One region of the Luteimonas sp. Soil_N_1 genome, then DNA from elsewhere that is predicted to be linked to it. Evidence: riboswitches for the same ligand, from Rfam matches in the RefSeq annotation. Region 1 holds a riboswitch; the other holds the start of a gene.
What was found. A riboswitch is a leader RNA that binds a small molecule or an ion and turns the genes downstream of it on or off. The one in region 1 is predicted to bind cobalamin.

Region 1 (4,410 bases):
CAGATCCGCCGACAGTTCGAGCCCCTGCGATGACTGGCGTCCGCCCTGCACGCTGATCGATGGATTCGCGGGGTCGCGGGTCAGGATGTCGTCGCGTTCGATCCGGTACGCGGCGGCGGTCAGCGACAGGCGTTCGTTCCAGGCATCGGCCTTGATGCCGATCTCGGCGGACTTCGCGTCGGTGAGATCGAAGATGCCCGATGCGGTCTGGATCGTGAGCAGGCTCGACACCGGACTGGCCGCGGTGGAGAACTGGCCGTAGAGCTGCACGTTGTCGCGCAGATCGAACACGCTGCCCACGCGCCACGACAGCGGCGCGTAACGCGGCGCGAATGCCGTGATCGCACCGGTCATGCGGTTGTCGATGCTGCGCCCAAGATCGATCCGCTCGTAGCGTAGGCCGCCGACCAGCAGCCAGCGTGGCGTGAGATTGAACGCGTTCTCGGCGAACACCGCGCGCGTGCGCAGATCGGTGCGGAACAGCTGATCGCTGGTGTACACCGGCGAATCCGCACCAGGAAACACGCCTATGTCGGGATCGACCGGCGTGACCGGCGTCGTGCTGCCGCTCTGGCGCGGATTGACGAAATCGGTGCCGTTGAGTTCGACGCCTGCAGTGAACCGGTTGCGGCGGCCTTTGAGCGGTCCGTCATGGGACAGCGCCAGACGCTCGTTCCAGAACCGGTGATCGTGGAACACACGTTGCGCGCCACGCGCGTACAAGCCGGTGCCGCGGTTGTAGAGCCAGTCGTCGGAATAGACGAAGTCGCGATCCGCCCGGTACCAGGCCAGATCGTTGCGAAGCTTCCAGTTGTGCGACAGGTCCAATGCCACGTTCCAGCGCAGCAGATCGCTGCGTGCACCGGTGTGCGCGCCGATCGGGTTGTAGTTGACGTGGCGCGTGGCCGCGTCGATCACCAGTCCGTTCGCACTGCGCACCACACGCGACGGTGCGATGGCGTCCTCGATTGCCACCATCGGCGAGCCCTGGTAGGTGCCGGTGCTGTCGTCCTCGGCGTGTTGCCAGGACAGCAGCATCGACAGTGCGTCGTGCGGCGACCACGCCAGGCTGGTCGAGAGCGTCGACATCTCGACACGGTTGTGTTCGATGTCGTAGAGGCTGTCGGACCGCAGGCCACTAGCATCGAATCGCAGCGCCAGCGTGTCCGACAGCGGCTGATTGATGCCGAACCCGGCGCGGCGGGTGTTGAAGCTGCCGACGCCGACCATGGCGTCGATCACCTGCGCGTCTGTGCTCGGCCGACGCGATACCAGATTGATCGCGCCGCCCATCGTGCCCTCGCCGTAGAGCACCGAGGCCGGTCCGCGCAGTACTTCGACGCGCTCCAATCCCCAGGTGTCGACATCGCGTGTCACGAAAGTCGAGGCGCCGATGCGCACGCCGTCGTGCAGCACCGAGATCGTGTTGCCGCTGAAGCCGCGCAGCGTCACCACTGCCGGATTGCCGGGCACATTGCCGACCATCGCGCCATCGGCCAGTTCGAAGACCTCGCGCGTGGTGCGTGCGCCCTTGCGGGCGATTGCCTCGCGGCCGATCACCTGCAGCGATGCCGGTGTCTCGCGTTGTGAAAGACCCAGACGGCTGCCGGTCTCCTGCGGTGCGTCGAGCGTGCGCAAGCGCTGGCCCTGCACCTGGAGAGTGTCGAGTGTGGTCGCGTCCGTCGAAGACTGGGCGAATGCCGGCGCGGCGACTCCAGTGGCGATCAGGCCGGCGAGCAGAGAGACCGCGGGCGTTGTACGGAACAGGGTGTAGTCCGGCGCAGGCCGGGTGATTGCGGAACGGAACATGTGGGCATCCAGTGCGGGTGCGGCGCGGCATGGGCACGCGCGCACGGGCGACACCGCGCAAGCGCGGTCATCGCAGGAAAATGACGACCGGAGCGGTCGCCGCAGCTCAGCTCAGGCCGCGAGTGGCGGACCGCGTGAGCCGAGTCCGCAGGGATGGCGTTCGACCAGCCGGAACGCATGCACGACGCGCGCGCGCTGCGGCACATGCAGCAGGCGCGCGATCGCGAACCACAACACCGCCAGCAGCGTGGTGGCGAGCAGCGGGCAGTAGCCGCAGTCCTGCATGTCGACATGCGCCGACGGCGCCGGGCGCGGCGCATCGTCGAGCAGGCTGTGGGGATCGACGATGCTGACGAGCTTCTCGCTGCCCATCGTGCACATCTCCATCAGGATCATGCGCGGCGAGCCGTCGTGCGCATGCGCGATGCGTCCGATCGACGGCAGCAACGCGAGCAGCAGCACGGCCGTCAGCGACAGCCAGGCGAATGCATGCTGGAACCGGCGGCCGGTGATCATCGGAACAGTCTATTCGGGCATGCACGCAACTAGACGACGATGCGCACGCTGCAGGCCGCGACCGATCGTCGCACCCGCGTGCGCGCCCTCCATTGACGACCGCCCGCGAGCCGCGTAACGTCGGCCCCGCCTTGGTTCCATCTCTGTATCAAGATATGGCGATGGATTAAAAGGGAAGCCGGTGCGTCGCGTCCTTCGCGGCAATTCCGGCGCTGCCCCGCAGCGGTAATTGGAAACGACCTCCGTCATCGCACTGGCGCCGTCACCGGCCGGGAAGCGACGGACAGTAGGCCCGCCACGCCTGTGGCCCGTCCATGAGCCCGAAGACCTGCCCTGGCCGTCCGCGCATGACCGCGCGGGCGTTCGACCTGGACCTCCGCGGGGAGGTGACCGGTGCCATGCCGCGCATCCTGCGTGGTCGGCTCCGCATGTCCGCGCGCAGGCCCGGTTCGCCCGAGGGGGCGAAGGTCGCCTGCACGGTCCGTGGCGCACATGCGCCGCGGCGCGCGGTCCTTCGTTCCTCAAGCATCCATCGCATTGAGGAGCACTACACGTGACACAGATCGGCAATCTCGGTTTTCCCCGCATCGGCGCACGCCGCGAACTCAAGCGTGCAGTCGAGGCGCACTGGCGAGGCGGTGATGCCGCCACGCTACACGCCACCGCCCGCGAACTGCGGCTGCGGCACTGGACCCTGCAACGCGAGGCGGGCGTCGACCTGCCGCCCAGCAACGACTTCTCGCTTTACGACCAGGTGCTCGACGCCGCGTTCTGCGTCGATGCCATTCCCGGGCGCTATCGCGCGCTGGCCGATGCCGATCCATTGGCCGGCTACTTCGCGCTCGCACGCGGGCATCAACGCGATGGCATCGACCTGCACGCGCTCGAGATGACCAAGTGGTTCGACACCAATTACCACTACATCGTCCCCGAGCTGCACGCCGACCAGGCCTTCGCACTGCGCGACGACAAGCCCGTACGCGAGTACCTGGAAGCCAAGGCCGCCGGCATCGAGACGCGCCCGGTGCTGATCGGGCCGGTCACGCTGCTGTGGCTGTCGAAGACCACCGACGGCAGCGACCGGTTCGCACTGCTCGACCGGCTGCTGCCGGTGTACGCGGCACTGCTGCGCAAGCTGCATGACGCCGGCGCTGGCTGGGTGCAGATCGACGAGCCGGTGCTCGTGCTCGATCTCGATGACACCACGCGCGCGGCCTACCGTCGCGCCTACGCCGCGCTTGCCGGCATTGCGCGACCGAAGCTGCTGCTGGCGACCTACTTCGGCGCACTCGACGACAACCTCGAACTCGCCGCATCGCTGCCGGTCGATGGCCTGCATGTGGATCTGGTGCGGGGACGCGAACAGCTCGATGCCGTGCTGCACGCACTGCCGGCCGGTCGCACGCTGTCACTGGGGCTGGTCGATGGCCGCAACATCTGGCGCACACGGCTGGACGACGCGCTGGTGCTCGCACGCTATGCGGTCGAAGCGCGCGGCGCCGATGCAGTGCAACTCGCGCCCTCGTGTTCGCTGCTGCACGTGCCGGTGGATCTGAAGCAAGAGAAGGCGCTCGATCCCGAGCTGCGCGGCTGGCTCGCGTTCTCGACGCAGAAGCTCGACGAACTGCGCCTGATCGCCGATGCGTTGACCGATCCCGATGCGGTAGAGCCCAACCTGGCCGAGGCGCGCGCCGGGATCGATGCGCGTCGCCAGTCGACGCGTGTGCATCGCGCCGACGTCGCCGCACGCGTGCAGGCGATCCGTCCCGTCGATGCGCAGCGTCTGTCGGCCTTCGGCACGCGTCGCGTCGCCCAGGATGCCCTGCGTCCGCTGCCCGCGTTTCCGACGACGACGATCGGCTCGTTCCCGCAGACGCTCGAAGTCCGCGAAGCACGCGCGGCGCACAAGTCCGGCACGCTCAGCGATGCCGACTACGACGCCTTCATCGCCGCCGAGACCGCGCGTTGCGTGCGCGAACAGGAAGCATTGGGTCTCGACGTCCTGGTGCACGGCGAGTTCGAGCGCAACGACATGGTCGAGTACTTCGGCGAGCAGCTCGACGGCTTCGCCTTCACCAGGCTCGG
Region 2 (4,410 bases), 1.6 Mb from region 1:
GCAGGCGCGTGCTGGATGCGGCCGGCGCCGCCGGCGTCGCGCTCGTGGATGGCGGCTGTTACGGCGCGACGCAGGGTCCGCGCCTGGAGACGCGTGCCGAGATCGCGCGCATGCGTCGCGACGGCTGCGACCTCGTCGGCATGACCGGTATGCCGGAAGCGGGCCTCGCGCGTGAACTCGGACTCGACTACGCCTGCCTGGCGATCGTCGCGAACTGGGCGGCCGGTGCCGGCCCGCAGGTGGACGAAGTGATCACGTTCGAAGACGTGCTCGACAACGTCGCGGCGGCGTCCTCCGGCATTCCGTCCCTGCTGCGCGCATTGCTCGCGGCATGAGCGAACGGCGTGCGGCGTGCCCGGCTGCGCGGTCCGGAGACTGACCGCACGGACATCCCCGTTGCCGCACGGTCCAGCGCGTTGCCGCAAAAAAGAAGCCCCGCCATGCGGGGCTTGTTCGTCAGGCGATGCGGTCGGCAAGGGCCTGGCTTCGTCCGAAGCCCTGTGCCGGCGCATGCGTCAGCGCGTGACCGGCGACCAGCGCAGTGCCAGACCGTACTCGCGGCCGGGCTGGTAGTACCAGTTCACGGTCTCGTAGTGCTTGTCGAGCACGTTGGTGGCGCGGGCTTCCAGGGTCCAGTCGGGGTTGAACGCCCAGGCCGCACGCAGATCCAGCGTGCCGTGTCCGGAGACGCGCGCGGTGTTGGCGGCGTTGTCGAAGCGGCTGCTGCTGGCGCGCAACGTGGTGCCGATGCGGACATCGCCGAAGCTGCGGTCGATGTCGAAACGACCGCTGTTGCGCGCGCGACGGGCTAGCAGGTTGCCGTGGTTGGCATTGTCGCTGCGGTCGCGCGGATCGACATGGCTCAGTTCGGTCGACAGCTCGAAGCCGGCGAGCGTGGTCGCGAAGGTCAGCTCGGCGCCGCGGATGCGGGCTTCCTGGATGTTCTGCGGCACGAAGTTGCCGTCGAGGAAGATCAGATCGTCGACGCGGCTTTCGAACGCGTTGATCGACCAGTTCCAGGTGTCGCCGTACTGCGCGAGGCCCAGATTGGCGGTCTTCGCGCGCTCGGGTTCGAGCTCCGGGTTGCCGCTGCCCCAGGGGAAGTAGAGATCGTTGAACGTCGGCGCCTTGAAGCTGGTCGCTGCGCTGGCATTGAGGCGCAGGCCGTGGGCGAGATCCAGGCCCCAGCCGAGGCTGCCGGTGGTGTGGCCGCCGAACTGTTCGTTGTCGTCGTGACGCACGCCGGCCTGTACGCGGTGCGCGCCGAAACGGGCTGCGTACTCGGAGAACACCGCGAAGTTGTCGCGCGCGGTCAGGGCGTACGCAGTGGTGCTTTCGACGTTGTCGGACATCCAGTCGAAGCCGAGCGAGAAACGCTGTGCCGGCGCGAGACCGAAGTCCGCCTGCAGCGACGCGGTGTCGCGTCGGGTGTCGAACCGGCTGACGTCGCTGCGTTCCAGCGTGTCCTGGTTGCGGTAGTAGTTCTTCGCCTTGTCGTAGTTGCGGCCGGCTTGGGCGGTCAGCGTGACCACATCGGTCGGCGCATAGGTCAGCTTGCCGCCTGCGACCTGCTGCACGATGTCGGCTTCGTTGCCGCCGAAGGGGCCGCCGTCGTACTCGTTGAAGGCGCTGGCATGCAGTGCATTGCCCTCGAGCGTGAGCCCGTCCGCGAGCTCCACGCCGCCACGCAGGTTGAGCGAGGCGTTGCGATACCCGTCGCGATCGGGCTCGTCGACGCCGCAGCCGGCGCCGAAGTCATCGTTCAGCGGACCGCGGCCCCGGCATGCATTGATGCCGTCGGTGCGCTGGAATGCGGCGTCGACGCCGAACCAGCCGCGGCCGGCGCGGCCACCGATGCCGGCGCTGGCCTCGCGCAGGTTGTGGCTGCCCACACCGATACGCGCGTGCGGGCTGATCGCGCCAGTATTGCGGCGGGTGAAGATCTGGATGACGCCGCCCATGGCTTCCGAACCGTAGAGGCTCGAACGCGGGCCGCGGACGATTTCGACACGCTCGATCTGGTCGACCGGAATGTCCTGGAACGCGGCGAGGCCGGCCGTCGCCGAACCGATGCGCACGCCGTCGACCAGCACCAGCACATGGTCGGATTCGCTGCCGCGCATGAAGATCGAGGTCTGCTTGCCGGGACCACCGGAGTTGCCGATCTGGATGCCGGCGCGACCGCGCAGGAGTTCGGGCAGGTCGCGCGCCTGGGTGCGCTCGATTTCGGCGCGGTCGATAACCTGGGCCGGCACGATGGTGTCGCCGAGCGTGCTCTCACCGCGGTTGGCGGTGACGAGCACAGTGTCGAGATCGCGCGCACCGGTAGCGGTCGCAGCGACGGCCAATGGCGAGGCGAGGGCAGCGACGATCGCCACGGTCAGAATTCGGAACGGCATTGCGGTCTCCTTGGCGCGTGCACCCACGCACGCGGATCGGTCGGTCTGGAGATCGCGAAGGCGGACACAGGCTGCCGACCGGTCAGGCACGAAGCCGTCCGGAACGCCGCCGCAATGCCCGCCGCATCGCAATCGAGGAAGACTTCGTGGCCGGTCTCCGGACTTGCGCGTGGGAGCAGGGCTCCCGGGCGTCGCGCCTTCCCATGCCGGAGCACAGTGGCGGATGCGACGCTTGAACACGTTTACCGTTGCGGGGGCAGTGCCGGACTGGCGGCCAGAGGCGCGTCACCGGCTTCCCGTTTAAACCCGGACGGCATTCCGCTGTCGGGGTCACCATGAAGCTGGCGCGGATTGTACGTGAGCGGGGAGGCTGCAGCGCAGCCAGGCAGCGGTGCGCTGCGATCAGTCGTCGCGACGGTCGAAGAGGCTGTCGAGCGGCGAATCGGTTTCGACCGTCGCGGTGACGGTCGTCGTGACCGGGCCGGCAGCCTGGCGCGCGCGCGGGTCGGGCAGCAGTGCGGTCGCCGCCTCCGCGGCCTCGACCAGTTCCAGGCGACGGGCCTCGGGCACGTCCTGCCAATGGCAGTCGAGCAGGGCGCCTTCCAGCGAGTACAGCAGGTTGAGGCTGGGCTTGAAGCCGGCGCGGCGGACCTTGACGAACGCGTCCACGGCGCCTGCGGCATGCAGATCCTCGCGCGTGCGCAGACCGACCTGACGCAGCCAGGCTGCGGACTTGGGTCCGATGTTGCGCAGCTTGAGCGGCGTCGGTGCGGTCATTGCAGCGATTCGAGGTAAAGGGAGGCCAGGATTTCGATGCCGGCCTGGTCTTCAACGTCGAAACGCGCGGGCAGCGGACTGTCGATGTCGAACACGCCGACCAGACGCTCACCGACGTAAAGCGGCACCACCAGTTCGGAGCGCGATGCGCTGTCGCAGGCGATGTGTCCCGGGAACGCGTGGACGTCGTCGATGCGTTGCGTTTCGCGCGTGCGGGCCGCTGCACCACACACGCCCTTGTCGAGGGGAATGCGCACGCAGGCCGGCAGCCCCTGGAACGGACCGACGACGAGTTCGGTACCGTCGAACAGATAGAAGCCGACCCAGTTGAGGTCCGGCAACGCGTGGAAGACCAGCGCCGACAGATTCGCCGCATTGGCGATCGCATCGCGTTCGCCGTGCATCAGGGCGCGTGCCTGCGCCGCGAGCGCGGCATACTGTTCCGGCTTCGGGCCGTCGAGGGGTGAGGACGTGAACATGCCACGCAGTGTAGCAGCGGCCCCATCGGGCTCCGACCGCCTGGACGCATTGCCGCGCGATGCCGACGGCTTCCGCCTCCGCGGCACGCAGGCCTCGCGTCTGGAGACCTTCGTCGATGCGGCATTCGCCTTCGCGGTGACGCTGCTGGTGGTGTCGTTCGACGCGATGCCGGCCAGCCTGCCCGAACTGCACGAGGCGCTGCGACGCGCGCCTGCGTTCCTCGCAGGCTTCGCGATCCTCGCGATGTTCTGGGCCACCCATCATCGCTTCAGTCGCCGCACCGGATTGAGCGATGCGCGGGTGACCACGCTCGGCCTGCTGCTGATCGCGGTTGCGCTGCTGTACGTGTATCCGCTGCGTCTGATCATGGGCGTCGGCCTGCATTTCCTGACCGCGGGCTGGGCACCCTCACCGATTCCGATCGGATTCAATGCGGGCGAATTCCGCAGTCTGTACGTGATCTACGGGCTCGGCTTCGCTGCGATGTGCATCACGATGCTGCTGCTCAACCGCCATGGCCTCGCACGCGCCGACATGCTCGGACTCGATCCGGTCGAACGCTGCCTGCTGCGCCAGGACGCCGGCGCGATGGCATGGCTGCTGATTCCCACGGTCGCATCGATCGTGCTCGCACTGCTGCCGATGCCGCCACGCACCCTGTTCCAGGGGCTGCCGGGCATCGTCTACTGCACGCTGGCCGTGCTGATGCCGTGGTACGGCGTGCGCAGCGCCCGCGAGCTCGCGCGCGTCCGCG

Region 2: it holds a riboswitch for cobalamin, as region 1 does, so the genes downstream of both, btuB (TonB-dependent vitamin B12 receptor) here and AC3A4E_RS02650 (hypothetical protein) in region 1, are expected to answer to the same signal.

Annotation. Positions count from the first base shown of each region.
Region 1 covers NZ_JBDGKS010000001.1:567,562-571,971, forward strand. The annotation lists gene AC3A4E_RS02640 (TonB-dependent receptor) at 1-1,809, opposite strand, end outside; gene AC3A4E_RS02645 (DUF2946 family protein) at 1,921-2,325, opposite strand; cobalamin riboswitch at 2,441-2,675, shown strand; gene AC3A4E_RS02650 (hypothetical protein) at 2,640-2,882, shown strand; gene metE (5-methyltetrahydropteroyltriglutamate--homocysteine S-methyltransferase) at 2,879-4,410, shown strand, end outside.
Region 2 covers NZ_JBDGKS010000001.1:2,169,570-2,173,979, reverse strand. The annotation lists gene AC3A4E_RS10030 (S-methyl-5'-thioinosine phosphorylase) at 1-335, shown strand, start outside; gene btuB (TonB-dependent vitamin B12 receptor) at 516-2,399, opposite strand; cobalamin riboswitch at 2,531-2,752, opposite strand; gene AC3A4E_RS10020 (TfoX/Sxy family protein) at 2,802-3,176, opposite strand; gene AC3A4E_RS10015 (GAF domain-containing protein) at 3,173-3,655, opposite strand; gene AC3A4E_RS10010 (TMEM175 family protein) at 3,654-4,410, shown strand, end outside.